2 regions of the Lederbergia graminis genome follow, and region 1 is predicted to be linked to the other one. Evidence: predicted binding sites of a transcription regulator. Region 1 holds the regulator's gene; the other holds the start of a gene.

The links. Region 1 encodes LexA, which represses DNA repair genes until DNA is damaged. Its sites were predicted from a motif close to CGAACATATGTTCG; they were not measured.
Region 2: addB (helicase-exonuclease AddAB subunit AddB) is a predicted target of LexA. The motif match lies at 1,821-1,834, and genes of this name have one in related genera.

Annotation. Positions count from the first base shown of each region.
Region 1 is NZ_JBHSMC010000001.1:516,016-532,348, forward strand. It holds gene ACFPM4_RS02705 (exonuclease SbcCD subunit D) at 1-246, opposite strand, end outside; gene ACFPM4_RS02710 (YvrJ family protein) at 343-483, opposite strand; gene ACFPM4_RS02715 (DUF2922 domain-containing protein) at 561-779, opposite strand; gene ACFPM4_RS02720 (DUF1659 domain-containing protein) at 813-1,031, opposite strand; gene ACFPM4_RS02725 (DUF2621 domain-containing protein) at 1,219-1,653, shown strand; gene ACFPM4_RS02730 (cytochrome c biogenesis CcdA family protein) at 1,692-2,402, opposite strand; gene ACFPM4_RS02735 (hypothetical protein) at 2,772-3,359, opposite strand; gene ACFPM4_RS02740 (YneF family protein) at 3,778-3,993, opposite strand; gene sirA (sporulation inhibitor of replication protein SirA) at 4,071-4,511, opposite strand; gene tkt (transketolase) at 4,674-6,680, opposite strand; gene ACFPM4_RS02755 (DUF896 domain-containing protein) at 6,816-7,049, opposite strand; gene ACFPM4_RS02760 (YneB family resolvase-like protein) at 7,178-7,834, opposite strand; gene yneA (cell division suppressor protein YneA) at 7,853-8,167, opposite strand; gene lexA (transcriptional repressor LexA) at 8,329-8,952, shown strand; gene spoIIP (stage II sporulation protein P) at 9,008-10,108, opposite strand; gene ppc (phosphoenolpyruvate carboxylase) at 10,267-13,014, opposite strand; gene glnA (type I glutamate--ammonia ligase) at 13,425-14,759, opposite strand; gene ACFPM4_RS02790 (methionine gamma-lyase family protein) at 14,909-16,177, opposite strand; gene hflX (GTPase HflX) at 16,194-16,333, opposite strand, start outside.
Region 2 is NZ_JBHSMC010000011.1:15,556-31,888, forward strand. It holds gene addB (helicase-exonuclease AddAB subunit AddB) at 1-1,753, opposite strand, end outside; gene ACFPM4_RS08050 (TVP38/TMEM64 family protein) at 1,878-2,489, opposite strand; gene ACFPM4_RS08055 (S9 family peptidase) at 3,281-5,266, opposite strand; gene ACFPM4_RS08060 (YhjD family protein) at 5,459-5,887, shown strand; gene ACFPM4_RS08065 (competence protein ComK) at 5,925-6,491, opposite strand; gene ACFPM4_RS08070 (IDEAL domain-containing protein) at 6,694-6,921, shown strand; gene ACFPM4_RS08075 (M48 family metallopeptidase) at 6,999-8,276, opposite strand; gene pcp (pyroglutamyl-peptidase I) at 8,397-9,002, opposite strand; gene ACFPM4_RS08085 (lipoate--protein ligase) at 9,084-10,073, opposite strand; gene ACFPM4_RS08090 (MBL fold metallo-hydrolase) at 10,093-10,827, opposite strand; gene yhfH (protein YhfH) at 10,988-11,113, shown strand; gene ACFPM4_RS08100 (DUF4870 domain-containing protein) at 11,340-11,717, shown strand; gene map (type I methionyl aminopeptidase) at 12,086-12,835, opposite strand; gene ACFPM4_RS08110 (hypothetical protein) at 12,980-13,105, shown strand; gene ACFPM4_RS08115 (SCO family protein) at 13,209-13,784, shown strand; gene hemY (protoporphyrinogen oxidase) at 13,826-15,247, opposite strand; gene hemH (ferrochelatase) at 15,273-16,211, opposite strand; gene hemE (uroporphyrinogen decarboxylase) at 16,234-16,333, opposite strand, start outside.

The sequences.
Region 1 (16,333 bases):
TGATATCGATAAAATAGGAGTTTGTAAGTCTATGTTTATTTTAAATAACGTATTTTCTAAAAGTTCAATTGCTTCTGTAGGAGGAACAGAGCGGTCATACAAATCACCTGCAATGACTACAGCATCTGGCTTTTCATCTGCAACTAATTGTATAAACTGATTTAGAATCGTTCTTTGTTCATCTGTCATATATACACCATGGACTAGTTTTCCAAGATGCCAATCTGCAGTATGGATAAATTTCACTCTTCATCACCTCATTTAAGTCTTTTCTACTATTATAGCAAACAGCTAGACAAGTAAATAGCCAACTATTTAACATAGTTGGCTCCTCTTTCCAGGTTATAGACGTTGCATTTTCTCAGGTAGACTTTGAATAGATTGAATAACAGACTCTAATTTCGCTTCAATTCGATACAAAAGATAAAATGTCACGATAATTGGAAATCCTACTTCACTAATAAAGGGTAATACCTGATCGATGATTATCATCTCCTTCGTTTTGAAATAAAAGGAGCTGTCCTAAGAAGTATCATTGTACTTGGACAGCTCCTCATTTATTATAATATCTCGTATTCCGTTACGCTTCGTTCCACGAGACGCGCACCTTTTATTTCACTATAAGAGTTACCGTCACTATCGATAAACACATTTGACTCAATGATAGATTGCATTGCTGATTTTACCGCTTCTGTGTCAATCGGTTCTTGTGGATCGTCTACTGTAATTCTTGTAGTTTTTCCTAAATCAGTAAGGAAAATTAATTCTAATACTTTCATATTGCCACCTCCTTTCTATTACATAACATGTAGTTATTCATCAATATTTAGTGTGTCATTACGCTCAATCTCCCATATCGCCTCTGCTTTCAAGCTACCAATTGCTTGAGCTGCTTGATATAGCTGATCAGCATCTGCTTCTTGGCGAATATTATTGTATGTCTTACTCTTATACACAGGCTTGTTGTCTTCATCAAAACCATAATCAAAAATCAACCTTAATCTTGATGCTTTTAATACTGCATTTGCCATGCTGTTCACCCCCTCTCACTGTTTATATAGAAATGAACTACGATAAAAGACACCCTAAAATATAAAAGATGTCATATTTATGAAAACTAGCGTTATTACTAATACGTTTATCCTTGTTTACTTGTCATTCCGATTTTGTATTGGCTATAATAAAAGGGACTGGTTTGGGTTAAGAGAGGTGAAAGTAATGCAACTTGATGGTTGGTTTTTATGGTTTATTTTGTTTTGGACAGTCGTATTAATAACATTTTTTGCCATTGGTGGCTTCTTTATGTTTCGAAAGTTTTTAAAACGTCTACCTAAAGCAGATGGAAAATCCGATATGGATTGGGAAGAATATTATGTTAGTAAAACTAGTAAGCTTTGGAATGATGAGGAGAAAGAATTACTAGATGAACTTGTCAGTCCTGTACCAGAGCTATTTCGAGATATTGCTAGGCAAAAAATTGCTGGTAAAATTGGTGAATTAGCTTTAAATGAAAAGTTAAAGAGGATTGATACTGACGTGATAATTAGAGGGTACATAATCGCAACACCGAAACGTGATCATAAATTTTTACGAAAAAAATTAGATGAATTAAAAATAGATGTTTCGCCTTACGAACATTTATTTGAACAATAAAAAATGCAGCTCTTTTATTGAGCTGCATTTTTCTTTCCTTAGAAACCAGTAAAATCACCGAAGAACAACGAGAAAAAACTAATGATTAATGTTAAACCATCAAAAAATAATATAATACCAACAATGATCATGATGATTCCGCCAATTTTCATGATCTTCACATTGTGTTTGCGAATCCAATTCATTCTGCCAATAAAGAAAGATAAAATAAAGAATGGTATCGCAAATCCTAATGTGTACGCAATCATATAGAACATTCCCGAACCAGGATTAGTTGCTGCAAGACTTAATACAACCATTAAAATAGGACCTGTACAAGGCGTCCAGCCGGCAGCAAATGCCATTCCTATTAATGATGTACCAATATATCCAGCAGGACGATTCTTAAATTCAAAGCGACGATCCTTCATTAAAAATTCTGGAGATAAAACACCGGCTATTATTAAACCAAATAAAACAATAAAAATGGCCCCTATTCGCCTAATCAAGTCTTGATAGTCTTGAAAAACAGTTCCGATAAAGGAAGAACCAAATCCTAAAGCTATAAATATAACCGAAAACCCTAGTAAGAAAAAGAGCGTATGTAACATACTTCGTTTTCTAAACATCGCATTTTCATTTTTCAAGTCACTTACAGACATACCAGTTATATAAGATAAGAACGCTGGGTATAAAGGTAAGCAGCAAGGTGAAATAAAACTTAAAAAGCCTGCACCAAAAGCAATAAATATATTTATATTTTCAGCCAAATAAAATGACACCTCCAAAACTTATATCACCATTCTACCAAATTTCACACAAGTTAGTGTGAACCTTGTGTGAAAGCTATTTCCATAAAAAAAGGTTCCAATGGATACCCAGCCATTATAGACTCATTAGATTTTTCATTGACCATAAAAAAACCTCTATCATTTCATTCTTTAATAGAAAGACTCTGTTAAAGTTCATTGTTGTTAACAACTTAGTTGATTGTAGCGGATGTACACGAGACTCCAGCGGGAACAGCACGAGCCGAAGATCCACTTGGCAAAGCGGTTTTTCTTTGCCAAGTTAGCTGAGGCCGTGCCCGCGGAAAGCGAGTGTACAGGAGCGAAAATCAACAACAGCGTTTAACAGAGCTAATAAAAAAAATCATAACCTTTATATCTTTCACGGTATGGGTTACCAGTACTAATTGTTAGTTCAGTATAACCTACGTCCAATTCATTGCCAGTATACTTAACTAGGTGTAAAACAAAGGTTCCAATTTCAGCATCACCATATAATTCTTGATTATTAATTAACTTTGCTAACTGGACACTTTTATACTCAATAATAGTTTCCGTATAATCTTCATTTATAATAAAATCATTCTGGCGTTTTTTTACAGCATCTGGTGGTATTAAAGTGTTCCCTAATTCTAACACTTCATCTAGCGTTCTAAATGGATTGTCAGTGGACTCAAAATTGATGGAAAGATGTGCAACGAGCTCCTCATTTGTAGAAGTTATTGGAGTAGACACAAAGATGTGCTCAGCCTCAAAAAAATAACCTCCTGATATATATTTGGCATTTCCATATTTTTCTTTTAAAGTTCCTAGTGAACTACCAAGGCCAACAATATTGTTAATTTTTTTTTCTTCGTTTTCATGTTCTTTATATATAGTATAGGTAGTAATAAATACTAATAACAAAATAATACCTGTGATTTGAAAAGACTTCTTCACATTTTATCACTTCCTTATGTACAATAATTTCATTCATTATTATTTATAAGAGGTAATTAAATTCTGTCATAGCACTCTATTATCCTCTGATTTATCTCATTAAAATTATTAGTAGTAAACCCCGACATTTTTCTATAACTTAGGTCTATTTTACCATTAACAAGTAATTCATAATAGTCACAATGGAAGTTATTTTCAGGTAAATCAAATGTGCAACAAACACTACAATGACATAATAAAAACCACCTTTCTTGATAAACTTTCATCAGAAAAAGTGGTTTAGTTACGAAAATACAAAAGATAAAACTAATTTGAAAACTACCTTTTTAATGAAGAATTCACCCATATGGGTATATTCATAAAGACAGTTCTAACAAAATGAAATAGGTAAAAGGTTGCTTATAAAGCAACCTTTTTATTATTTCATTTGTTTATTCATTGCTTGCATCATTTGATTGATTTTCTTTTGTGATGGCTTCATACCCATTTGCATCATCATCATTTTCAGCATTTGTTCATTAATAGGTGGATTCTTTTTTAAATATGTCATCATATATTTACGGGCAATAAAGAACCCGAGGGCTACACCAGCTACAAGAGCTAAAATGCCGGTTAAAAGATACCAATACCACATACGTTTTCCTCCTTCAAGTTGTCTACACCTCAGTTTACTAAATCCACAACTAATTTACAATAATCGACAACGATAATTCAAACGAATTTCCTCTCTTTTATTGGTTTTACCCAACCATATTGATTATGTTCCATATCCATTGCTAGAAAACGGCCATCGAATTTGCGCAATGCTTCAAAAAAAGCAGATTCAGCGGAATAACCTCCCCATGCTTTTAATTGCAGACTTCTTTCTCCTACAGTTAATTCCGCACCTTCTTCATCACTATTTGTTCTAACACAGTATACTTTTCCTTTAATATAAAATTCTTTTCTTTGAACGAAGTGTGATAAATGTTTATGCAATTCCAAATATGGGAGGGGTTTTGTTATGTATTGAATTTGTTTTTGAACAACAGTTTGTAATGCCCCTTTTTCTTTTGACTGAGCAATAAAAAGTTCTACAAATTTATTTTCTCGACCATAAAAGTATTCAGCAAATTCATCTTCTATTAAATAAATAAGATAGACTCTCATCATAGATTATCACTCCTCTGTCATCTTTACTATCATTGTAGACGAGGTTCGTTGAAAATAATGTCTAATAGTGTACTTATTGATAATTATTCTTTAAAAATGTTTTATTTCCTGCAAAAAAACAAAAAAAAGAGAGGAAAATATCCTCTCTTCATGTTTATATTATTATTTTTGAACTAATGTAGTAACTTTCTCTACTACATTACTTACGGAGAATCCATATTCAGGTAAAATAACTTTTTCTGGAGCAGATGCACCAAAACGATCAATAGCAATAACATCGCCTTCATCGCCAATGTATTTATGCCAGCCAAAAGAAGCTCCCATTTCAATAGCTAGACGTTTTTTCACAGTTGGTGAAAGTACAGAATCCTTGTACTCTTTTGATTGTGCATCAAAGCGATCCCAAGATGGCATACTTACAACGGATACATTAATCCCTTTGCTTGCAAGCTCTTTTTGCGCTTCAACAGCTAGGCTAACTTCAGAACCAGTTGCTAGTAACAGTGCATCTACATTGTTTCCAGATGCAGGTGATACAATATATGCTCCTTTTTCTACACCTTCATATGCTTTTTCAGCAGTTCCTGGTAAGGTAGGTAGATTTTGACGTGTTAATACAAGAGCAGTTGGTTTATTTTTTGATTGAACTGCTAGACGCCATGCTGCTGCTGTTTCGTTCGCATCACCTGGTCGGATAATGGAAAGTCCTGGCATAGCACGTAGAGATGCAAGTTGCTCTACAGGTTCATGTGTTGGACCATCTTCCCCTACTGCAATACTATCATGTGTAAATACGTATGTTACTGGTAATCCCATTAGTGCAGCAAGACGGATTGCAGGACGTAAATAATCAGAGAATACGAAGAAAGTACCTCCAAATACTTTAACTCCACCATGCAATGCCATACCATTCATCGCAGCACCCATACCAAATTCTCTTACACCAAACCAAATATTTCTTCCAGCATAGTTTTCTGCACTAAAATCTGATTCGCCATTAATTGCAGTTTTATTTGATCCTGCAAGGTCAGCAGCTCCACCTATTAACGATGGAAGATTTTTACTAATTGCATTTAAAACTTCACCACTTGAAGCTCTTGTTGCTAAGCTCTTGCCTTCCTCGTAAACAGGAACAGCTTGATCCCAACCTTCTGGTAGTTCACCAGAAACGGCAACTTCAAATTGTGCTGCTAGTTCAGGATTTTCTTTCTTGTAATTTTCAAAAAGTTGATCCCATTCATTTTCTTTTGCTTTTCCGTGTTGAACAACTTTATTTTCAAAAATTTCATATACCTCAGAAGGTACATGGAAATCTTCTTCAAATGTCCATTTATAATATTCTTTTGTAAGCTTCATTTCATCTTCACCAAGTGGTGCACCATGAACATCAGCTTTACCTGACTTGTTTGGAGAACCATAACCAATTACAGTTTTTACTTCAATCATTGTTGGTTTAGATGTTTCCGCTTTCGCAGATTCAATTGCTTTAGCAATTTCTTCAAAGTTATTTCCATCTTCGACACGGATATAATGCCATCCATATGATTTAAAACGATCAGCAACACTTTCAGAGAATGATTTATCTAGTTCTCCATCAAGTGTAATGTCATTAGAATCATATAGTACAACTAGTTTACCTAATTGTAGGTGCCCTGCTAATGAAGCTGCTTCTGAAGCAACACCTTCCATTAAGTCGCCATCTCCACATAGAGCATATGTATAATGGTCTACTAAGTTATAGCCATCTTTATTGTAAACAGATGCTAAATGACGTTCAGCCATTGCCATCCCAACAGCCATCCCAATACCTTGTCCTAATGGACCAGTTGTCGCCTCAACACCAGGTGTATGGCCATACTCAGGATGTCCAGGAGTTTTACTTCCCCATTGACGGAAGTTTTTAATCTCTTCCATGTCTAAACCATAACCAGATAAATGAAGCAAGCTATATAGTAGCATTGATCCATGACCAGCAGAAAGAACAAATCTATCACGGTTAAACCAATTTGGGTTTTTTGGATTATGGTTCATAAAACGAGTCCATAATGTGTATGCCATTGGTGCAGCACCCATTGGTAAACCAGGATGTCCTGAATTAGCCTTTTCAATTGCATCAATTGAAAGAGTTCTAATTGTGTTTACAGCTAATTGATCAGTTTCATTAAACATAACAACAACAACCTTTCTATAGTTTCCTCATTACTATCATAAGGATATTTTGTCGATTAGACAACTATTTTCCGTATTGAAAATGAAAAAAGTTAGAAAATATATAATTTTGTTTAACATTTATTCATAATTTAATTAATGAAGTTTCTTTTTAGCTTGAATATCTTTAACTTTCTGAGGTGTTACGTCTTCCCCAGTCTCATCAAAAATACGGACATTTTCTATTGTTTGCTTCATTGAAGACCGAAATGTCTGTAAATATTCCCCTCTTAATTTGGATTGTTCCTTCGCCTCCTCTTTTGTAAGGCTACCTTCTTTTGCCTTTTTTGCTAATTCATTTATTCTTTGTAATTTTTCTTTAGATAGCATAGAAAGACTCCTTTAACGTTATTGCCTAACTGTTAGTTGGCACAAAAATATGGTACTAAAAAAAAGCACAGATCACAACTGATCTGAACTTTACATAGAATTGGGATATTTTTCAACCCCATATATCATTAAGCTTTCAAATTACTATTGTTTAAATATTCTTGAAAACGTCTATGGACAGTAGCTTTTGAAACATCATACCCAAAACCTCTTAAAGTTGCAGCTATGTCAGCAAATGTCAAGTTATTATTTCTTAATCTAACGATTTCTTCGATTGGTATGTCTTTTCGTTCGCGACCATCTAGATTACCTCTATTTTTTAAATTTCTTTCAGGTCTATAGCCTTTCTCAACAGCCCTTTTCATGCCACGTTGAATCTTTAAATTATGGAGTTTCCTTTGGTATTCTTCTACCATGCTAACTATATTAAGGACCATGGAATCTGCTTCTGAAATGATTAACTCACCATTTTGCGAATAATTATAAACTTGTATATCTTCTTTCATTAAGCAATGGAGTAGCGCAATCTTAGCATTGCCTCTTCCTAATCTAGTTTCGTCCTGAATCAGTACTCCCTGTATTTGAGGATCTACTTTTATCTTCTCTAACATCGTAAATACACCTGGGCGATCTAATTCATATCCACTGGCCTTATCTTTTATTATACTATCAATAGAAAAATTCCATTTATGAGCTGCAGCTATTAATTCTGACTCTTGTCTTTCAAGTGATGTTTCTTGAACATCTTTATTCGTACTCACGCGACAATAAATAATTACTTTCATTTATTATTTCACCTTCATTTATTCATAAGCAATCTGAAATTCGTCATTATTATCAATTTGTAAACCAGGAATTGTTATTATATCACCAGTTTTAATAGACTTGTTATATATTTTATTCTCTTTTTCTATTAATTGTACTACTTCATTTGTTGACATCCCTAATGAATCTGCATAGTTTTCAGCGATGGACCAAATAGAATCACCTTGCTCTACTTTTATACTAACATTCGTATTTTCCTTTTGTTCTGAACTAAATAGAATAAATAAGCCCATTAGAAAAGAAATGATAAAGAATAGGATAATATATGAGTTTTTTTTCAATAAAGTAATCATAAAATAACCTCTTTCGAATATTTGTTCGTATTTTCGTTAATTTGATTATAATGCGAACGTAGGTTTGTGTCAACAGAGAATTCGAACTTATGTTTGTGTATTATTAACTAGTCTGATATAATGTGTTTAAATGAATGTCATTCAAGGGAGAGTGAAATAGATTGATTAAACTATCGAAAAGACAGCAAGATATTCTTGATTTTATAAAACAAGAAGTAAAATCAAAGGGATATCCACCTTCTGTCCGTGAAATCGGAGAAGCTGTTGGACTTGCTTCTAGTTCCACTGTTCACGGGCATTTGGCTAGGTTGGAAAGTAAAGGACTTATTCGAAGAGACCCAACAAAGCCGAGAGCAATTGAAGTATTACAGCTGGAAGAAGACAATATCCCAAAACAAAACACTGTGAATGTACCGTTAGTCGGAAAAGTTACAGCTGGTTTACCTATATCTGCTATTGAAAATATTGAGGAATACTTCCCTCTTCCAGAACAGCTTGTACCTACGGATGAGCAAGTTTTTATGTTAGAAATCGTAGGTGAGAGTATGATTGAAGCTGGTATTCTAGATGGAGATTATGTCATTGTACGTCAACAACATACTGCCAATAATGGTGAAATTGTAGTTGCAATGACGGACGAGGATGAAGCAACTGTTAAGCGATTCTTTAAAGAAAAAGACTATTTCCGCCTACAACCGGAAAATGCTAATATGGAACCGATTATTTTACGAGAAGTTTCTATTTTAGGAAAAGTAATTGGACTATATCGTAATGTAATTCATTAAAGATAAAAATAGAGCCTTCATCATTCATGTTCGTATTTGATAAGGCTCCTTTTTATTATTTACTCACTTCTACAGCTTCTCCCCAATAATACTCACTTATGACGTCAGCTAATGCGTCTACAGTACGATTTAACTCCTCTTGTGTATTATCAATACCTCCTATTTCAATTAACATTGAACCCTCACTTAAATCTTGATTGTAAATTCCGTTATTACCATTCTTTCTTTCTTTTTCAAAAACACCTCTAGATAAACCAGAATACTTCTTTTCTAGTAACTTATGAAGTTTATCAGCTAAATCTAAGTTTTCTTTAAAGTTTGCATGTCCTGTTCCTACTACAAATAAAACACTTGCATAATCTTTTCCTTTAATATTTTTGGTTGTAACGCTTTTTCTAGCAGAATCACGATGAAGATCAAAAACTAAATCTATATCCTTATTTTGCTTTGTTGCTTCTACGACCATTTCACGTGATACGGTATAAGATTGTCCAAAACTCATTCCTCTTTTCACTAATTCTTTTTGAACACTTGATGTTTCTACTAATGTCTTAATACCTCGTTCCTCTAACTTTTTACCAAGTCGCTTTCCAAATTGGGTAATGTTTTTGTCCTTGCTATATGCTAGATTTGGTTTGTTCGTATCTGCCCCTTTTAACATAGGAAAATACGATTCTGTATCATGCGAATGATATATATAAACCTTATAATCTTTTGTTTCTTGTTTTTTATCATCTACTTTTTCATCATCATCCTTATTATCGATATCATCACCCCAAATATCTAAATCTTTTGGCGGTGGTGATTCGATTGGTAGATTTGTAAAATCTGTACCTTCACCAGCAATAAGGATTTTTGGTGTAGCTGCATCTAAACCAGGGATTTCGCTTATTAAATACGTTTTTAAATCTACTAAATTAATATTAGTGAATAATCTCAATGCATTTTTACTTAATGAACTATCCATTTTATTTGGAATGATTGGTTCTAGGGATCGGTTTTCCATCGACATCATATAAAGGAGAGAATCAGTCCTTGAGATATCATTACCTAAAAAAGAGAAGAAGCTTATTCTCACACTGGAAACAGCGATGATAGCAACAAGGCAAAATATACTTATGATTAATAGAGAAGATCGGGCAGCAATTTTTATCATCGTCTTCATTCCTTACATTAATTGTGATTTATACTTATTTATATGAACAAATTAATAGACTATGATTAAAAATTGATAAAGGAGTATAAAGAGGAATATATTGAACAAAAAAACACCCTTGTGAATATCGAAAGTCACAAGAGTGTTTTTTATTTACATCAACCAGTATTTACAAGACCAGCGGCTACGCCATTAATTGTAAGTAATACTTCCGTGACGAGATCTTCCGATGGCTGATCAGTTTCACGAAGTTTCTTAATTAAATCTACTTGTAAGAAATTCAAAGGATCTACATAAGGATTCCTTCTATAAACAGATTCTTGGATATTCGGAGTGTGATCAAGCAATTCTGAATTTCCAGTAATCTTTAATAACATATTTCGAGTACGATTATATTCGTCCGAAATGGTATTGAATATTCTTTGAGCTATATTTTGATCTTCAACTAATGTTAAATATTCCTTAGCTGTCGCAATGTCTGCCTTCATTAATGCCATTTGCAGGTTATTAATAGTGGATCGGAAGAATGGCCATTTTTTATACATCGCTTGTAGCAATTCTAAATTGGATGGATCCTGATTAATAAAGGATTCGATTCCTGTTCCAGCAGCAAACCATGCAGGCACCATTTGTCTAGATTGCGTCCATGCAAACACCCATGGAATTGCGCGCAAATCCTCAAAACGTTGACTATTTTTCCTACTCATTGGTCTAGACCCAATATTTAACGCACCAATTTCATTCAAAGGAGTTGCTTGGTTAAAATACGTTAAGAAATCTTGATCCTCAAAAACGAGGGACTGATATTTTCTTAATGCATACTTGGAGATTTCCTCCATTGCATCTTCCCATTCTTTTTCACGTAAATTTACTAGCTCGGAGGATCTAGAGCGTGCACATGCCTCTAATAAAGCAGATGCAGCCTGTTCTAAATTACGATAAGCAATATCTTCTAGTAAATAACGGGAAGATAAAACCTCTCCTTGCTCTGTAATCTTCACACCATCGCCCAATGTTTCTACTGGTTGGGAAAGAATACTTGTATTTAAGGAACCACCACCACGACCAAGTGATCCACCACGACCATGGAAAAATTTCAATCTAATATTATGTTCACGTGCCATGTTATGGATTTCTTGTTGTGCTTTAAATAGTTTCCAGTTAGCTGTTAGTGTACCACCGTCTTTACTTCCATCAGAATATCCAAGCATAATCTCTTGATGGTTTCCTCGTTTTTCAAGGTGGTTTCGATAAGCTTTCATTTCAAAAAGCTGTTTCATAATCTTTGGTCCAGCAATTAAATCATCAATCGTTTCTAGTAATGGAGCAATATGAAGATCACTTTCCACTGTTCCATCGGCATGAAGACGGTAAATTCCAGCTTCTTTAGCAAGTACTAGAACTTCTAATAAATCACTTGGTGCCTGAGTCATACTTATTAAATAAACTTCAATGGATCGCTTACCAAATTCTTTATGTGCATTTCTTATCATTTTAAATACTTTAATAACTTCTTCTGTTTCTTTTGTGTACCCGCCCTCAAATAATAACAATGGTCGAGGGTCTGTTAACACATTTTGTAGAGTTGCTTGTTTTTCAGCTTCGGACATAGCAGAATAATTATCCGCAATTCCAACAGCTCTCAACATTTCATTTACTGCAGCCTCATGCTCTCCGCTATGATTTCGTATATCTAATGTTGCTAAATGAAAACCAAACAATTCTACTTGTCTAATTAATCTACGGATTGCTTTTAACCTATGATTAAGTGGCTGATGCATTTCTGCGCTATTTTTTACTTGTAATAAATCATTTAGAAATTCTTCAGCGGTACGATAGCCAACATTTGATTTTCCTACTTCACGAATACGTTTAATGATAATCGCAAATTTTCGACGGTATATTTCCGAATCAATTTGCCATCTTTCTTCTTCCTGTAAGTAGTTTTGTTCTTCTTTCACAACAGATTCAATTAGTTCCTTGCTAACTTCAACTCGATTTGTTGACTGACTGAATCGCTTCATTAATTCAACTAGTGACTCATCGTATTTCTTAAGGACAAGTTCACGTTGTAAATTCAAAGTAGTCCAAGTGATATCAGTAGTTACATTAGGATTTCCATCCCTGTCTCCACCGATCCAAGAACCAAAATGCAAGAAATTCGGTACTTCAAATTTATGATCTGTGAAAGTTTCATTTAATTGCAATTCTAATTCTTCATGTACGGAAGGTATAATGTCAAACAATGTTTCATCAAAATAGTACAAACCATTTCTAACTTCATCGAGTACTTTCGGTTTGCGATGTCTTAATTCATCTGTTTGCCATAAAGCCGTTACTTCATTGAATAAGCTATCTTCTAAGTTGATACGGTCTTTTTTGGTGAGGTTATTGCTATCAAGTTGTATTAAAATATTGGAAATTCTTTTTTGAATTTCTAAAACAGATCTTTTTGTTGCTTCTGTAGGATGTGCAGTAATAATTAGTTCGATAGATAAGTCATTTAATACTTCCTCTAGAGCATCTTTGGAAAGATCATACTCCTTCACTCTCGAAACAGCATCTTCTAATGAATATTTTTGGTAGCTATTTTCTTCGAGTAAGTATTGCTTTCTCCTACGTATTCTATGATTTTGTTCTGCAATATTAATCAAGTGAAAATAAATTGAAAAAGCACGAATAACATATTGACGCATAGGTGGTTCTAATGAACTTATTTCATTCTTTAGTTCGTTATATGTCTCTTGGTTATATTCTTTTCTTAAAGTTTTTGTTAGCTCACGAATTGTTTCAACTTTATTGAAAAGCTCCATCCCACCATGATGAATGAGAATCTCTCCAAGAATATTTCCTAGCTTTTTCACATCACTTCTTAACTTAGCGTTGTTGTCGATTGTTTCAATCATAAATCATCCTCCTATTCCCAATGATGCGTATCTTTATCTACTAAATTTTCAATATAAACAGCAGCCATATGAGGAAAATTTTAAAGCGCTATTTACTAATTCATGCAGCAATTATCATATATTAGCAGGGACAGTTTACCTCTCAAAGAGTATAAACTGTCCCTGCTAAAAAGAATTATGTACCACTTGAAAGTACAGTTAATTTTATCACAACTATTTTCCTTGTTCAATAAATATACGAATATTGTAATAAAATATCGAATTAATTCGGAATAATTGGAAATGTCCTTAATATATTGTTTCTTAGATAATGAGGCTGAATATTTTAAAAGAAAGCCAAACTAACTTGAAAAAATTCAAGAAATAGTTTGGCTAGTGGTTCAAATACAATCTTATCTAATACTCAACAATTAATATTGTTTTAAATACTGCTCTCTTTCCCAAGGATGGACTTGAGTACGGAACATATCCCATTCAATTTCTTTCGCTTCCACAAAGTTTTCAAAAATGTGATGTCCTAGCCCCGCTTTAATTACTTCATCTTCTTTTAGAGCCATAACTGCTTCGTGTAAATTAGACGGTAAATCGTGAACCCCTTCCACCATTCTTTCATGTTTGTTCATTGTATAAATATTACGATCGACTGGATGTGGAGGTGTTAATTTATCTTCAATCCCACTTAAGCCTGCTTTTAAAAGCACAGCCATTGCTAAATACGGATTTGCTGTTGGATCAACACTTCTCACTTCAATCCGTGTACTCATCCCGCGTGAAGAAGGAATCCTAATTAAAGGACTTCTATTTTGTGCAGACCATGCAATGTAACAAGGTGCCTCATAGCCAGGTACTAATCTCTTATAAGAGTTAATTGTAGGATTAGTAACAGCAGTAAATCCTGGTGCATGCTTTAGTATTCCTGCTAAGAATTGAAAAGCAGTTTCACTCATTTGTAATTTTCCGTTTTCATCATAAAAAGCATTTTCATCGTCTTTAAATAAGGACATATTAAAGTGCATACCAGACCCAGCAACTCCAAATAAAGGCTTGGGCATGAATGTTGCGTGTAGTCCGTGTTTACGTGCTATTGTTTTTACCACTAATTTAAATGTTTGAATCTGGTCGCATGCTGCAATTGCATCAGCGTATTTGAAATCAATCTCATGTTGCCCAGGTGCCTCTTCATGATGAGAAGCCTCGATTTCAAAGCCCATTTCCTCTAACTCTAGTACTATATCACGACGACAATTTTCCCCTAGATCAGTTGGAGCGAGATCAAAATATCCACCATGATCATTTAATTCTAATGTCGGGTCACCATTTTCATCTAGTTTAAATAAAAAGAATTCAGGTTCTGGTCCAAGATTAAAGCTAGAAAAACCATACCCTTCCATCTCTTTTAAGATTCTTTTTAAATTACTGCGTGGGTCTCCTGCAAATGGTTTTAAATCCGAGTTGTATACATCACAAATTAATCTTGCTACTTTCCCCTTTTCAGCAGTCCACGGAAATACTACCCATGTATCCAAATCAGGATACAAATACATATCAGATTCTTCAATCCGAACAAACCCTTCAATAGATGAACCATCAAACATCATTTTATTGTCTAATGCTTTTTCTAATTGGCTTATTGGGATCTCTACATTCTTGACAGTGCCTAAGATATCGGTAAATTGCAACCGAATAAATTTAACATTTTGTTCTTCTGCTAATTGCTTGATGCGGTCTTTCGTTAACTTACCCATTTTTTCTAAAGTCCCCCTAGTTAATTAAGTTACATCACTTCAACTTGGACTTTTATCATTTGCATTTGAAGAATGTACTTTAAGATTTTACAAAAAAATCATGAAAAAATACAGAAAAATTTTTCACATACATAAAATATATACACGAATTATATAGTAATTAAACCTTTTTCAATTAATCTATCCAATGCAGTTACAATTGCAATCTTTACATGAGCAAAAGTTAAACCTCCTTGAACATAAGCAGTATAAGGGGGTCTGATTGGTCCATCAGCAGATAGTTCAATACTTGCCCCTTGAATAAATGCTCCTGCTGCCATGATAACATCATCTTCATAACCAGGCATATAACTTGGATATGGTGTTACATATGAATCTACTGGGGAAGCAAATTGGATTGCTTGACAAAATTCTATCATCATATCAGCGTTATCAAATTGGACAGATTGAATTAAATCTGTTCTCTTATCATCCCACTTAGGTGAAGTATTTAATCCCACTTTTTCTAATAGAGCTGAAGTAAATACTGCTCCCTTTAAAGCTTGTCCTGTCACATGAGGTGCTAGGAAAAAACCTTGGTACATTTCTAATAAGCTATATAAGGAGGCTCCAGCTTCATTTCCAATTCCTGGAGAAGTCATACGATAAGAGCAGGCATCTACTAATTCTTGTTTCCCTACAATATAACCTCCAGATTTCACGATTCCTCCACCAGGATTTTTAATGAGGGAGCCAGCCATTAGGTCCGCTCCCACATGACATGGCTCAAGCTCTTCAACAAACTCCCCATAGCAATTGTCCACGAAAACTATCACATTTGGATTAATTTCTTTTACAAAATCAATCATGTCCTTTATTTCTGAAATAGTGAACGATGGTCTTGTAGCATAGCCTTTTGAACGTTGTATCCCGATCACTTTTGTATTTTCTTTTATCGCTGCTTGAACTGCTGCAAAATCAATACTACCGTTTTCCTGTAAATCTACACAATTATAATCAATGCCAAACTCTTTTAATGATCCATTATTCGTTCCTCGAATCCCTACTACTTCTTCGAGTGTATCATACGGTTTTCCGGTAATATATAATAGTTCATCTCCAGGGCGTAATACCCCAAATAATGCAATCGAAATAGCATGAGTTCCAGAAATAATTTGTGATCTAACTAAACCAGCTTCTGCTCCAAACACATCTGCATATATTTTTTCTAATGTATCTCTACCTATATCTCCATATCCATATCCTGTAGAAGGAGTAAAATATGTATCATTTACACGATGTGTTTGAAAACTTTTTAATACTCTGTATTGATTTACTTCAATCATTTTATCTATATTTCGATGAATAGTAGAAATTTGACTTTCAACTTCTTCTAACAAAGGTTGTAATTTATGATTATATTGAAATAATTGCTCCACTTCTGTCTAAACTCCTTTAAACTCCATATAACCCCAATGATCCTGTAACAGGATGGGTTGCTTTTACATATCCTTTACATTTATAAGATTGATTTTCCTCTACAAAAACTAATTCTCGCATAATTGTGTCATTTTTTAGAACGGATAATAACCTAC
Region 2 (16,333 bases), on a different contig from region 1:
CAATCGCAGGAGGAATCAAGGAAAATTGTGATGCCTCAAGTCCTGCGTCAATAATTGCGATAGATTCCTCCATGGATAAGCGCGCTTCACCAAATATCTCAACAAACTGATCTAATAGCTCGATGACTGCATTCCATGCTTGCTCATGCTCACGAGCAGTTGTCAGGTCACCTTTCTCTTCTGCCACTTTACCCCGTTCAGCTAATTTTTCAGGAATATTCAATTCCTCTAAAGTTACATAGATTGCCTCACAAAGCTCGCGACCGTTTCGGGCATTTTTTAAGCGTTTTGCTAAAAATGAAATGGGTTCGACGATAATATTTCTAGATTCGTTTATTTCATCTTCTAATGCTTTCTCTGCATCAGTTTGCGGTAAGCTTTCTAGTTCAAATCCCTGAAAACGTCGATACGTCCAACTCGTTTTTTCCGTCCATCTATTCCCTTTTATTCCGTATGCTAATACATAATTTTCAAGTCGATCCATTTGGTCCCGCATTTGAGGAATATTCGAATGCAATGGAAATAACAGATCTGTTTTGACTGCTCTAAATACAGGCTCATAGCGCCAGTTACTATGAATTACTTCCAGCATACTTCGAATTAACTCAATTAACGGGTGATTTAACATTGGACGTTTACGATCGATAAAATATGGGATTTCATAATCGTAAAAAATGGTTTCAATTATATCCTGATAGTCTTGTCCATTCCTCATCAATACTGCAATATCTTGGTATCTGTAATTGTGATCCATTAAAAGCTTGCGAATTTCACGAGCTACTCCTTCTATTTCTGCTCGCCGATTTGCTGCTATTTTCAATTGAATAGCTGTAGTGTTATTAAAGGGTTTTACTGGTCTCTTTTCGAAATGACGTTCTAAATGCTGTAAACTATCGTCCTGAAAACGTGGAGTTTCAGCCAAATATACATCTTCTTCTATTTCAATATTTGTATTTCTTGCAAGTTCAAACAGGATGGAATAAGTTTCTCCTGTAATCCTGAATAAATGTAAATCCTCAGGTATTGTTCCATGTTTATAAGGACGATCAAGAGTTAATGCAACAGAAACTCGATGACAATGGCTCATTAATTTTTCGATTACTTGATATTCTTGTGGTGTAAAATCATGGAATCCATCTATATAAATTTCTGCATCACGTAAATAGTTTGACTTTTCAATTGCATTTGTAAGTAATGTTAAATAGTCATTCGAGTCTATATATTTTCCAACAAGCGCCTCTTCAAATTTTCCATAGATCAATTCTAAATCATGTATTTTATCAGCAAGTTCGCGTGTAGAGACGGAAAAAGCAAGCTCTTCTTGTTTCGTCTGAAGTTCATTTGGTGTAATACAATAATTTTTGAATTCTTTTAGCATACCTTCAACATGCTGAACAAATCCTGACTTATCTGCAGCTTTTCTAAACAAACGCAGGTCATCTTTATGATCCTCAATAATTTTTCTAATTAGCATATTTAATCCCGTACTTGAAATATGCTTTCTACTTGCACCGCCTGTTTCTTGCAGTACCCGCCATGCAAGACGTGTAAAACTGAATACTTGTGTTCGAATCATTCCTGTCAATCTTGGAAAATTAACGAGGCGATACTCTGATAAAAAAGTCATTTGATCAGGTACGATATATAAAATCGGACGACCACTAGGCCGTTGAATTAATTCTTCTTCTATTTCTCGTAAAAACTTAGTCGTTTTCCCCGTTCCAGAGCGACCAATAACGAAGCGAAGTGACATCTTCTCAACTCCTTATTCTGAAGTTACCATATCCATTTAAAGTAATACTATTATACCACACGAACACCGAACGTACATTCTCAAAAAAAAATAAAGGTTGCCTTTTCTATTCGAAAGGCAACCTTTATTCTCCTCTTGTATGTACTTTGTCCTGCATTTTTCCTTCTACTTGTTTTCCGACAAACCAAAGGATAACAATAATCACAAGTACTATTGCTGTCCTTAGCGGGTGTTTTATTAACGAAACAATATCATGTCCAATAAAACTTAAAGTAAAAATCATAACAGCTTTTCCTGCTAATACCGCCAACATATATTGATATATATTAATTTTAGACATCCCTGCCACGATATTAACAACTGCAGATGGTGTAAACGGAAAGCATAAAAGAATAAACAAAGGACCAAACCCATGTCGTTCTACCCAACTTGTTAAACTCTTTACTTTTTTACTTCGTCTTAAAAATTGAAATACACGTGCATCTCCATATCTTCTTACTAAAAGGAATACGAGTAATGCACCTACCGATGCGCCAATCCACGAAAATAGAAACCCCCACCCTAAACCAAATGCATTAGCACTTGCCATTACAAAAAGAAATAATGGTAAAAACGGTAAAAAGGCTTCTAACATTGGCAATAATAAACTCGGTAACGGACCTAATGCTCGGTATTGTTCAATTAATTCTACAAGTTTCTCCATCGTAAACCATTCTGTTATCGAATGAAAATCCATACACATTCCTCAATTCACACTAGAAAAAATCGTCGAAATTTCTTAAATTATACCACATTTCGTCAATTGGGCTATATTACAATCCTACCCTAAAATCAAACCCAACAACCGCACAAATTTGTTACAAAACCAGAAAAGCGGAAGCGACTTGATTAGCGACGTACAAATTTAAAGATTTCTGACGAGATAAAGGAAACACGATGAGCCTATAGGCGAATCGATGTTGACTTATCGTAGGAAGAAATCGTAAATTTGCTAGTCGCTAGTCGCTGTAGCTAGACAATCATAAAAGCGGAGGGCGCGCATAAAGGTGAAGGAAGGCTAAAAACGCAACATCCTGTTGCAACGCCTTCCTGACCCGCATCATGCGGGCCCGCGACAAGCAAATGTTCTGAGCCAAAGAAAGGTGCTCTTTGCCTTTCATTGGCTCAGGTTATTTGACCTCGAGCCGATCGCGCCTGCAGCTAGACAATGAAAAAAAGCAACTGATCAGCTGCCTAGGCTTACAGTTTGTAAGTCCCTTCAAATTTCCTCTTGAAAAATAACGCTCTATATGTGAGATACACATCCTCTAAGGCATTATCGTAGAAAGGAAGAATTAGTTAGGCACTAGTCTCCCATGCAAAACAACGAAAAACTAAAGGTCTTTTTACAGAATTTATTGTTCTAAAAATATTATATAGGGCACAATGTTAATTGTAGCGGAAGTAGCAAAAATCAACAGTCACGGAAGTCAAGTAATGACTAAATACTACTAGTTCCTGACTTTTAGAGCAGTCCCTTACATACAATCATACATATTGTAAAAACCAATCCCGAATATACTCTAACCGTTTAATTCGTAATGTTGGTTTACCACTTCTTGATAACTCATGGTTAGATTCAGGGAAACGAATAAACTTGGTTGTTTTTTTCCGTTGCTTTAAGGCAATAAACAATTGTTCCGCTTGTTCAATCGGACAACGAAAATCTTTCTCACCATGCAATATGAGGAGAGGAGTTTCTACTTTATCAACATATTTCAACGGGGAGTGGTTCCATAGTTTTTCAATATCTCCTAAATCAGCACCTATTTGCCAATCTGTAAAGTAATATCCTATATCACTTACCCCAGAAAAGCTGATCCAATTTGAAATAGAACGCTGAGTTACAGCTGCTTTAAAACGATTTGTTTGACCAACAATCCAATTCGTCATAAATCCTCCGTAACTCCCTCCTGTTACCCCAAGACGATTGTGGTCGATGAAATCAAAATTGGCTAAAACACTATCAACTGCTGCCATTAAATCCAGATAATCATTCCCACCATAATCACCGCGAACTGCATTTACAAACTGTTGACCATATCCATGACTTCCTCTTGGATTTACATACAAAACGGCAAACCCTTGAGCTGCCAGCACTTGAAATTCATGAAAATATGTATTAGCATACATAGCATGTGGACCACCATGAATCTCTAATATTAAAGGATATTTCTTTCCTTCTTCGAAATTAATTGGCTTCATGAACCAACCATCTACTTTCCAGTCTTCTGCCCCTTTTACTTCAATCGCTTCCGGCATTGCCAGTTGGCGAGTTTGCAGAAATTTCTCATTCACATATGTTAAACGTTCTTTTTTTCCAGTTGATAAATGAATTAAATACAAATCACCTGGTTCAGTTGGAGTACTTATTGCAACTACAGCTCTGTCATTTTTGGAATCTAAAGAGAAGCCGTAAACATATTGAGCATCATTTATTGCAGGATATATTTCCCCGGCAACATTTCCATAGTAAATTTCAGTATTTCCATGATCACTTACTTGAAAATAAAAACTTTGACTATCTTCTAGCCATTGAATAGAGGGTGCTTTTGTTCCCTGTAAGAAATCACCTACAACATAATCGCCAATTGGTGCGTCAAATTCATTTGTCATACATGTTAATATTTCGAGATGTAAATCATAAATGTATAACTTTGCATGCGTTGCATTTCTAAATTCTCTTTCACTTCCAATAAAACTAATATATTGACTATTTGGAGACCAAGTTGGTTGATTATACGCTCCATTTCCCTCAGTCAAATTTCGTTTTTCTTTCGTTTTTAGATTTAGCAAGTAAATATCACTAATGAAAGAAAAATCTTTGTCTTCTGTTTTATCAGCCGAATAGGCAATGTATTTACCATCTGGAGACCATGAACCTAATTGAAAGTGATGTTTTCCTTCTGTTATCTGTTCTAACGTCTCTGTTCTTAGATCTATCATTCCTATTTGTGTAAACTGATGTATGTCCAAAAATCCACTAGCATCTGTCTTATACTTCATGATATCTACTTCTAATGGAGTTATTTCTTGCTCTTTTTCCTTCTTTTCAGCGATATCATGTATCGTTTCATCTTTGCCAACTTTAACCGAAAAAACAATTTTATTACCACATGGAGACCAAACAGGATTGGATATACCATGCTTGCAATTTGTTAATTGTTTTGCTTCTCCACCTGTTTTCGATAATACATAAAGTTGTGGCTTCCCTGTTCTAGTAGATACGAATGCAATTTTACTTCCGTCTGGGGACCATGTTGGAGAACTAGTTTTTCCCTTTCCAAACGTCCATTGAATTGGTTGTTTCTCTTGAAGATGTATGTAATACATATTCGAAACATAATCGTTTTCCTTTTTGTCGATATGGGTTTGTATATAGACTAATTCCAAACCATTAGGTGATAGCTGTGGATCTACTATCGATTTTAAATCATATAAATCTTCTGGTTGTATTCCTTGTGTTATTGTCATGTTGTTCATCCTTTCTCCCTTACTAGTATATAGTATCCCATTTATCTAATCGCTTATTTTGCTTTTAAATCACACGAAAAATGTCATTATTTGTTGCTTGCAAATCACATATTTTATGGGTAAAATAGTACAGAACAAACGTTCTTGTTTATCTTCAGGTACCTTAGGAATTTCTTGTAAGGAGGGCTATTTATGACGAGGATTTCAACTTATGATCGAGACATCATTGAGCAAGCAATATACTTACCTATGCTAATTACCGTACTAAATCGTGACTTATCCGTAATCGAAAACAGTTCTTTGAAACTAAAAAAACCTTACCAAGAATTAATTATAGCAACGATAAAGACGGTTCAAAAAGAGCTTGCGGTAGTAAAACGGTACATGCAAAAAAATAATATTAAAGTCCAACGTCTTAAGTCAGATGATGCTTTTACAATGTATTTATTTCTTTATAAGGGGTATGAAGAACAACATAATTACTTCAATCCACGCTTACGTAATAGAGTCGAGGAACTTATGCTTTATTATTTTAATAGACAACAAAATCCAGAAACAAACACTCCGTTCCCTATTCAGCAACCTACTCTAAAAGAATTGAATCAGTTAAGACAGCACTAAAAAATGAAAAAGGAAGCGTGAAAAACACGCTCCCATTTTAGTTATTTGTATCATAGGTTTCATTATATTCAGATGCTTCTAAGTAAAGTAGCCTTGTCTTTGGATTACTTAAATATGACACCATCCTCTGCTTGTTTCGCTCGTATTTCACGCGAAGTTCGGCTGCACGTGAAATTTGACTTTTAAAAACATAATTTGAAACAGGAACCTCCATCGTTTCTTTATTTTGAAATTCAACAAGAGTCGTGCTCTTATCTTGTTTCCAATAATGTTCCACTTGGTCTGCAACAATCCATATACAATCTTGGTGAAAGGGAGATTTTGTTGGAAAGATATAAATAGAAGTGTGAGGATCAAGGAGGATTGGGGGCTTATGAGTGACATTAATCAATGCTTTTGTACCATTCCGACGACCATTAAAATCTGTGCCATTATAACTACAGCATCTATTAATAATTTTTATCGGTGACTCGGGAGTTAGCACATAACAATCATCTTCCACTACCCTTGTCCATAACTCGTTCTCCCTTATGTAAGGTATTAACATGTACGTGCTCGGGTTAATTTCATATTCTTCCACAAGGTATTTCTTTCTAACTTTCAAATCCATTTCTCCTTCCTAAAAACATAGTACATTTCAACTATACCACAAGACACAGAATAAATCATTGTTTTTTCGTAAAAATTTGAATAATTAAAATGTAAGAGCTTTCTTTTTGTTTGCAGGTCAGAAAATTGACACTCTTCTGTTGATATTTCTGCTGATTTTTTGTATAATTAAAAAAAGGTTTCAGAGGTGATCATCGATGGAAAAGAAGAAGTCTTATCAGGAACTACTGAAAGAGTATACGATGACACAGCAAAAAAATGAAACAAAAGCGATGGAATGGTATGTCGATTTTTTCTTGAACGGTTTATTACAACAAAGAAAAGAAAAACAACTCCGAGACGACATTGACCAGGCGCTGGATGAGAAAGATAAAGAAAGTTTTACAAGGTTAACGAATGAGCTTAAACGGTTACTAGGACGCTAAAATGAAAAAATCCCCTGTTTCCATTTGAAGGGGATTTTTTCATGTCTGTTTGTAACAATTATGATGCAGACTATCACTTATTCTCCATTATCCTCTTGTTTTAATTCATATTCCTCAATTAATTTAATTCGCTCCAGCATTGTTGGATGTCCATACCTAAATATCTTCACTAAATATGGAGGGTTTATTTGACTAAGCCCAGCCTTTGTTAAACTTTGAAAAGTCTGAACTCCAGCATCCTTATTTTGCGTCATTTCAATTGCATACGTATCAGCACGTACTTCTTGGTAACGCGATACCCAGTTCGTTAGCGGACTTACACTAAACAACAAAATGGAAGTAATTAGTAAGAAAACGGGTAATGAACTGATATTCGTCATTTTTTCTACTTTCCACGTTTGACCTCGCCTTGTAATCCAACGCTCCATTATTTTAGCAGTGATATATAGGCCGATTAAAGTTAAAAGTAAGTAGCCAGCTATTCCAATATAAATATGCTTTTCTACATAGTGTGCCATTTCGTGCGCCATGATAAATAATATTTCATCATCACTTAAGCGTTCCAGTGTCGTATCCCACAGTACAATTCGCGAATTGGAACCGACTCCTGTCACATATGCATTCATCGAATTTGTTTTACTAGACATATCTACTTCGTATACATGATCCGCTGGAATATTGGCTTTATCAGCAAACTCTAAGATTTTTGCTTCTAATTGCTTATCTTGCAATGGAGTAAATTCATTGTATAACGGGTCAATCAATACCGGTTGAATAAACATCATGAAGATGGAAAATGGGACAGATAAAATCCAGGCACCAAGCCACCATCGTTTTTTAAACTTCCTAATTAATGCATACAATACAGTAATGACAATGAACGAAATAGCAAATTCTATCCAGAAATCAATTAATTTATCCTTCATCCATAATGAAAATGTTTGTGTCGAGATATTGTAGGACTTCGACATCATAAAGGAAAGATAGCTTAGTGGGAACATGACTAAAAACGAAGCTAAAGATAACCAGAATAAATAAATGGCGGTAGTAACAATTGAAATTTTTGTGGTTTTTTTAGCCCAGTCTTCAAACTTAGCAGATATACCAAAAATTAAGATTAAGTAGTAGAATAACCATTCATATGGTGTTGCAAGAAAAAATAATAAGTTACGAAATTTGGAGTATTCTTCACTCAACATGATCTCTTTAGCATCTAGAAATGTTGTTGGATCAGCACTCGTTCCTTTTAATGCATCTGGAATGGAACTATCAGCAAGAAAATATAAATACGCATACATGAAAACACCAAATAATACATAGGCAATGATCGCCCTAAGAGCCCACTTTTTTATCAATCACCCATCCCCTCCTTGTCCACCTTATATTATATGTAGAAAAAAAATACGGAAATAGAACAAAGAGCCTCAATAAAAATCACGATTAATGAGTATTAATCGTGATTTTTATGAAGTTGGTTATTCTGATAATGTTTTCACGCATAACGTGACTGCTCGCTTTAAATCTTCATGTGACCAACTAGGAACTTTCCCATGCTCAATTGCGAGTGCATGGGATGCAGGGATATGGATAAAACCTGCTGGTATTGTTAGTTTATTCGTTGCGGCATAATGTAAGGCGGTATACATAACATGATTGCACAAGTAGGTACCTGCAGTATTAGAAATTTCAGCAGGTAATCCAGCGGAAATCAACGAATCGACCATTTTTCGTATAGGTAGGGTAGACATATAAGCAGCCTCTCCATTTGCCTCAATCGGCTCATCCATTCGAATATTCCCTTTGTTATCCTTTTCCCCATCATTAATATTAATTGCTATTCTTTCAGGAGTTACTTTAAACCTTCCCCCAGCAAGTCCAAGTGAAATAATAGCATCAGGTTTTACTTCCGTTATTAGTTCAAGCAATTCTACTCCTGCCTTTTCAAAATCAACGGGAAGCACTTTAGAGTAAATTTTATAATCCCCGATTACTATACCATCTAACTCTTTTACAATTTGCTCTGTTGGATTAATAGAGAATGTAAGAAATGGTTCGAACCCTGTTAGCAGTAATGTTTTCATTTAGTTTCACTCCTACTTGATTTCAATCAGTTATAAGAGAAAAAGATGGAGTGTTGTTTGCTACTCCATCTTTCTCATACACTAATAAATCAATTCAATAATTTCATCCTTCGTTACATTTCCAAAGTAGTGTTGAATGTTGACATCTTCTAAAGCTTTTGCAATTGCAGATCTTTCATATTGAACACCTGTCAACTTATTTTCAATTTCATCGATATCCCCTACCCCGAAGAAATCACCGAAGATTTTACAGTTCGTTATGATACCTTTATTCACATCCAGACGGAATTCAATTTGACCAACAGGGAAGCGATGAGAAAATTGCAAGTTAAATTTAGGTGATTTCCCATAATTCCAATCCCAATTTTGATAGCGTTCTTTAGAAATTTCGTGGATTTTCTCCCAATCCTTTTCGGTTAATTTATATTCCGGAATCGGATCTACACCCTCAAAAATGTTGCGCAACAATAATTGACGAAATTCTTCTACCGTCATTTTCTCATCCATAAACTCAGAAATATTGGCTACACGGCTACGAATTGACTTGATTCCTTTTGAAGCAATTTTATCTTTACGAACTTTTAATGCAGACACAACATTTTCAATTTCAGAATCAAACATCAATGTACCATGACTAAACATTCTACCTCTAGTTGAAAACTGTGCATTACCAGATATTTTCCGCTCCCCAACTAGAATGTCATTTCGACCTTTCATTTCTGCATCTACACCAATATTTTTCAAAGCATTGACTACAGGTTGAGTGAATTTTTTAAAATTCAAGAAGCTGTCGCCATCATCCTTTGTAATAAAACTAAAATTCAAGTTTCCTAAATCGTGATATACAGCACCACCACCGGACAATCGACGTACAACATGTATTCCATTCTTCTCTACATAATCAGTATTAATTTCTTCAATTGTGTTTTGGTTTTTTCCAATAATAATAGAAGGCTCATTTATATAAAATAATAAGTAGGATTCGTTAATATCCAAATGTTTAAGTGCATATTCTTCTATAGCTAAATTAATACGTGGATCTGTAATACCTTGATTATCGATAAATAACATTATACTGTTCCTCCATTTTCTATACGACTATTTCCAACCCTTGTGAAGCAAGGATAACTTGTCTATTAAAATTTTCTTTTGCTTCCGTAACTAATTGTTGCAGTTCACCAAAATGCGGTAAATGGGTAAGAATTAACGTCTCGACGTTAGCCTGTTTTGCTAATGAGCCAGCTTCTTCACTCGTCATATGACCAGCAGCTGCACCATCCATCCCTTTATAAAAGTTGGATTCACAAAGTAGCATATCCGCTCCCTCTGCAAACTCCACAAGTTCGTCAAAATAAGCAGTGTCTGCTGTATAGATTAACGTTTTTCCATCAACGGAAATCTTCATCGCATAACAAGCTACAGGATGTTTTGTTTCCAGTACTTCTATTTTAAATGGTCCAACTTCTATTTTTTGTTCTGGAATATAGGCAATCCCTTTTGAAATATCTTTATATGTTAAGGACTGAAAGCTGTTCACATCTTTGACATGACCATAAATGGGGAGTGTTTTCTCATAACCATTTACATATTTACTTATTAATAAGGCATGATGTAGGACACCAATATCTGCAATATGGTCTGGGTGATAATGGGATATGATCACTGCATCTAAATCATCTGGAGATATGTAGTTTTGTAACTGTGATAATACAGCACTACCACAATCAATTAATAAATGAAAACCATTGTGTTCTAGTAAGTATCCCGAACTTGCCTCTCCTGCTTTCGGAAAGCCTCCCCAATGGCCAATGACTGTTAATTTCACTTGCAACACTTCGCTTTCTACAAGAGTTTTCCTCCACCATTACTATACTGTATTTTACCCATTTTTTCATGTTTGAAGAAATTAGTATTGACAGCCACACTACTGTTATAATACAATTTAAACAACAAATACCAGTACTATAACAAAAGGAGTGTGGAAATTGGTACAGAACATCATTGAATTCTTTAAAAATCTGCCTCCAAAAAAATGTGCAGAATGCGGTAAACAGATTGAAGAACAGCATGAATGTTACGAAACAAAATGTCCGCAATGCAATAAATTATAATAATAGACACGAGGAGCTCTAATTGGTTATTCCAATTGTAAGCCTCCTCTTTTTTTTTTTACATAATGATAAAAAATAATCATACATTTAATTTAGTAAGTTATTTGTGAAGTAGGTAGCGGTAATAGGTAATTCGTTTCATTTTATCGACAAAGTATAGATGGTTGATAGGATATCTGTTACACTCTACCATTAATAGAACTATTTGGAAGGGGCGGATTTGTTAGTGGAAGAAAAAAATGAAATTGTAACGGATGAAAATCAAACACCAGTGAAATCGTCAACAGGTCTTGATTTAAATGTGGCTAGTCTTTTATGTTACTTAGGGACTTTTGTTACAGGAATCATCTTTCTAGTCTTAGAAAAGAACAGTCCAGTAGTAAAATTTCATGCGATGCAATCAATCGTTACATTTTTGGGTCTTATGATTTTAGGTTATGCTTTAGACTACATCCCATTTTTAGGTTGGCTAGTTAGTTTGCTTGTATCCTTTTTAACATTTATCATGTGGATTTTCTTAATGATTAAAGCATACAATAATGAAATGTTTAGAGTCCCATTAGCAAGTGATCTTGCAGATAATTTCTTAGGGAAAATGAAATAAAAAAATTCCAGTGATGTATTATCACTGGAATTAGATTGTAGGTAAAAGGCATCGGGTACTACAACCCTGATGTCTTTTTATAATTTTTCTAGGGGAAAGTAATAAATACTGTTGATTTCCGTTTCAGATGCTTGCTTTCCGGGGGGCGTTCGCCGAGCCTCCTCGTCGCTACCGCTCCTGTGGGGTCTCGTCTGTAACGCTAATCCCCCAGGAGTCAAGCATCTTCCACTCCAATCAACTGGATTGCGTATTACTCTATACTGTTACAGCCAATATCTTTAAATATTTATTTAAGCTTCATCTTCTGGATTGTTTCTGTCCAATTTCCTGCCTCAATAGAACTCAATAATTATTCTAGTTAGAGGCAATTAATCCAATGAAGTTACGAGTAATGGGCCGTCTTTTGTGACGACTACTGTGTGTTCAATTTGTGCTACAAAGCTTTTATTTGGAGTAACAAATGTCCAGCCGTCGCCTTTTTCATACACCTCTTCATCTCCTGAGGATATAAATGGTTCAAATGCGATTACTGTTCCTTCTTTAAGTAAGACTTTATCCCATGGATCGTAATAATTTAAGATGTGATTCGGTGCTTCATGGAGAGAGTATCCTACTCCATGGCCTGTTAAGTTTTTAATAACCGTGAAGTTATGACGTTTAGCGGTATTGTGTACAGCTTTCCCAATACCACTTTTCTTTGAGCCTACTTTTATTTTAGAAAGACCAGCTTCAAATGCTTTTTTGGCTACATCACAAAGTTCAAATAGTAATGGGTCTCCGTTCCCGACAACAAAGGATAATCCTGTATCAGCAAAAATGCCATTCTTAGAACCTGATACATCGATGTTTACTAGATCTCCTTCCTTGATCACACGATTTCCTGGAATACCATGTGCAACTTCCTCATTTACACTAATACAAGTAAAACCAGGAAAATCATATTCACCTTTTGGTCCGGATATTGCACCATATTTATCGAACAGTTCCCCTGCGAAATCATCTAATTCTTTCGTTGTAACACCTGGTTTTGTTTTCTCTATCATTTTATCTCGAATTGTAGCAACAATTTTCCCGATTTCTTTAAGAGCAATTAACTCCTCTTCCGTTTTTACAATCATTTTATTTCCTTCTTTCTGACAAAATTAATTAATCTTAACTAATCATAACATAATATGCATATTCAAATACTACACTATGATTAGGTTCAATATATGTGTTCATGGGTATAGAATAGCAATACATGATTAATTGGAGGCTATATTATGTTTGTATGGATTACTACAATAATCTCCTTCATCATTATATTAGCATTTTTTGAAGAAGCGATTTACTTTTTTACGAATCGCTTTATTTTCCATCAAAAAGATAACGATGATACGGGTAACTAGAACATTTGGATATTTAACGAACAATAATAAAAATCGCTCATTTTACTACTTAAATGGGCTATAATGAAGCCAACATCTAAATTAAGTAGGAGGGCTCATATTCTTGAGAAAGCTTTTATTTGTCTTTATATTATGTACGCTTGTGCTTAGTGCCTGTTCATCTTCTATCCCCAAAAGTGGGAAAGCACTCGCTGACTTCAATTATACAGACCAAGACGGTAATGCATTTGGATTAGAAGATTTAAAAGGTAAAGTATGGGTAGCAACATTTATTTACACTCATTGTGAAACAGAATGCCCAATGATGGCTTTAAATATGAGTGAATTACAACAAGATGTTGCAGATGAAGGTTTAGAAGATGTACATTTTGTTGCCTTTAGCATCGACCCAGAAGTTGATACTCCAGAAATACTAAAAGAATACGGACAAAAATTCAATGCAGACTTTTCAACATGGCATTTCTTAACTGGTTATACACAAGAAGAAATTGAAGCTTATGGACCGAAAAATTTTAATACAGTTATTAAAAAACCAGAAGATAGTGATCAAGTAATTCATATGGTTGATTTCTATCTAGTCAACAAAAAGGGCGAGCTCATAAAAAATTACAATGGTATGGAAGATGTGCCATTTGACCAGATTGTTAAAGATATTAAGGCAGCCTTAAAACAAAAATAATAAAAAGCAGGAGGTGAATTTTTCACTCTCCTGTTTTTTTATTACCTTGAAACATCTATTTTTAAATACTCCAGTACGTCGTTTACCGCTTGTTTCCCTTGATCAATACAATCTGGAAGTCCTAATCCACCAAATGAACTGCCTGTTACAAAGACACCAGGTAGATTCATTCGAACATCTTGATGCATTTTTTCTACTCGTTGTTTATGTCCTACTGTATATTGCGGCATTGCATTTTTCCATCTAGTAACGACAGTAAATAATGGTTTTGCTTTTATATTCATCGTTACTTTTAAATCATCTAAAACAATCTTTTCAATCTCTACATCTGATAAATCTACCACTGCTTCGTCACTAGCACGACCTACATAGCAACGAAGTAGTACTTTCCCATCTGGAGTTGTATGTGGCCATTTTTTATGTGTCCATGTACAAGCAGTAATGGTGTAATCACTATTTCTCGACACAACAAAGCCAGTACCATCTAGTGTCACTTCTACATCATTCGCATCAAATGCCATGGCTACTGTTGCAACCGAAGTTGCTTGCATCTCTTTAATATCTTGAAAATAAGGGGTATTTGGAAATAGTTCAGCAAGAGCCATATGTGGTAAAGCTACAACTACGCTGTCTGCTTGAAGGTTCTCACCATTGCTTAATACAAGGTTGTAGCTGCCATCTCCTTTGTGATCAATTCCCTCTACTTTTGTTCCTTTAATAATAGAACTAGGCGCAATTCTTTCTTCCACTGCATCTACTAATGTTTGTAATCCACCAGTTAATGTTAGGAACTTACCTTGAGTTTTACTATTTAATCGATTTTGTGTAGGAGTCGTTTTCTTCATTCCCCAAATTAAACTACGATGCTCTCTTTCAACGCGATAGAATTGAGGAAACGTAGACATGAGACTTAGTTGATCAATGTCACCTGCATATATACCGGAAAGTAATGGTTCCACCAAATTTTCAACAACTTCATCCCCGAGTCTTCTTCTAAAAAAGTGTCCAAGTGACTGATCTCCACCTGACTGTGAGCGCGGGAGCACAAAATCACTCATTGCTCTAATCTTTCCTTGAACAGAAAAAAGCCCTGTTGAAAGGAATGGTCCGATTTTTGTTGGAATCCCCATTACTGCACCTGTAGGCATTGGATGTAATTGGTCTTTCACTAGCACATATGCTTTTCCAGCAGTATTATGAACTAGTTTATTTCCTAACCCCACATCTGTCGCTAATTCGGCTGCACTTGTTTTTCTCTCAAGGAAGGAGTCAGGACCTTTCTCTATTACAAAGCCATCTTGATAATGGGTTTGTATTTTCCCACCTAATTTATGAGTAGCTTCCAATAAAATTACCTCCATTGGAAGCTTTTGTTCGTTAATGATTTTTTGCAAATAATAAGTTGTTGTTAATCCGGTTATTCCACCACCAATCACAACAACTTTTTTCACTTGTTCTTTCAATGTTGGATCGCCTTCTTTATACAAGTTAAGATTTCATCTCAATTTTTTTCAACACTACATCAGCGAGTGCATCAATAAATTCTGGTTGTGCATCTGGCATTGCAGGACGGTAATAAGATGCTCCGACTTCATCTGTCACTACTTTACATTCCACGTCATTATCGTATAGTACTTCCAGATGAGTAGATACAAAGCCAACTGGAATATATACAAAAGCTTTATAGCCTTTATCGTTAAATAAAGAGCGTGTTAAATCTTGCACGTCTGGACCAAGCCAAGGTTCCGGAGTATTTCCTTCACTTTGCCAACCTACTTCATACGCTGTAATTCCAGCACCTTTTGCAATTAAATCCGCTGTTTCTTGAAGTTGGTTTGGATATGGGTCACCATGTTGAAGAATTTTTTCTGGTAGACTATGGGCAGAAACAATGAGACAAGCTGCATCACGTTCTTCAGCAGACATACCTGCATATATTTCCTTCACCTTTTTCACCCAGTAATCAATAAACTTCGGTTCATCATACCAACTTTCAACAGATACAATATTTGGACCACCAAGCTTCTCAGCTGTTTCTTTCGCGCGCCCATTATAAGACTTCACGCTGAACGTAGAAAAATGTGGTGCAAGTACAATAGAAACCGCTTCTTCCACACCATCGTCATGCATTTGTTGTACAGCATCTTCGATAAACGGTTCAATATGTTTCAAACCAATATATGCTTTAAATTCCACTTCATCTTGTATTTCATTTAGATGATCCTGTAATCCATAAGCTTGTTGTTCCGTGATTTTTGCTAAAGGCGAGATTCCTCCTATTGCCTTATAGCGATATTCTAAGTCCTCTAATGCCTCTTTTGAAGGCTTTCTACCATGTCTAATATGTGTATAATAACGTTCGATATCTTCTTCTTTATACGGAGTACCATAGGCCATAACTAATAGCCCCATTTTCCTTTTTGCCATGCTTTCCACCTCGTTTGATGAATTACTTAGATTGACTAATTTTTTCTGCACTATATTCATGAATAAAAGATGTTAGTCGCTTGAGCATTTCAGGATCTACATCTGGGAATACACCATGACCT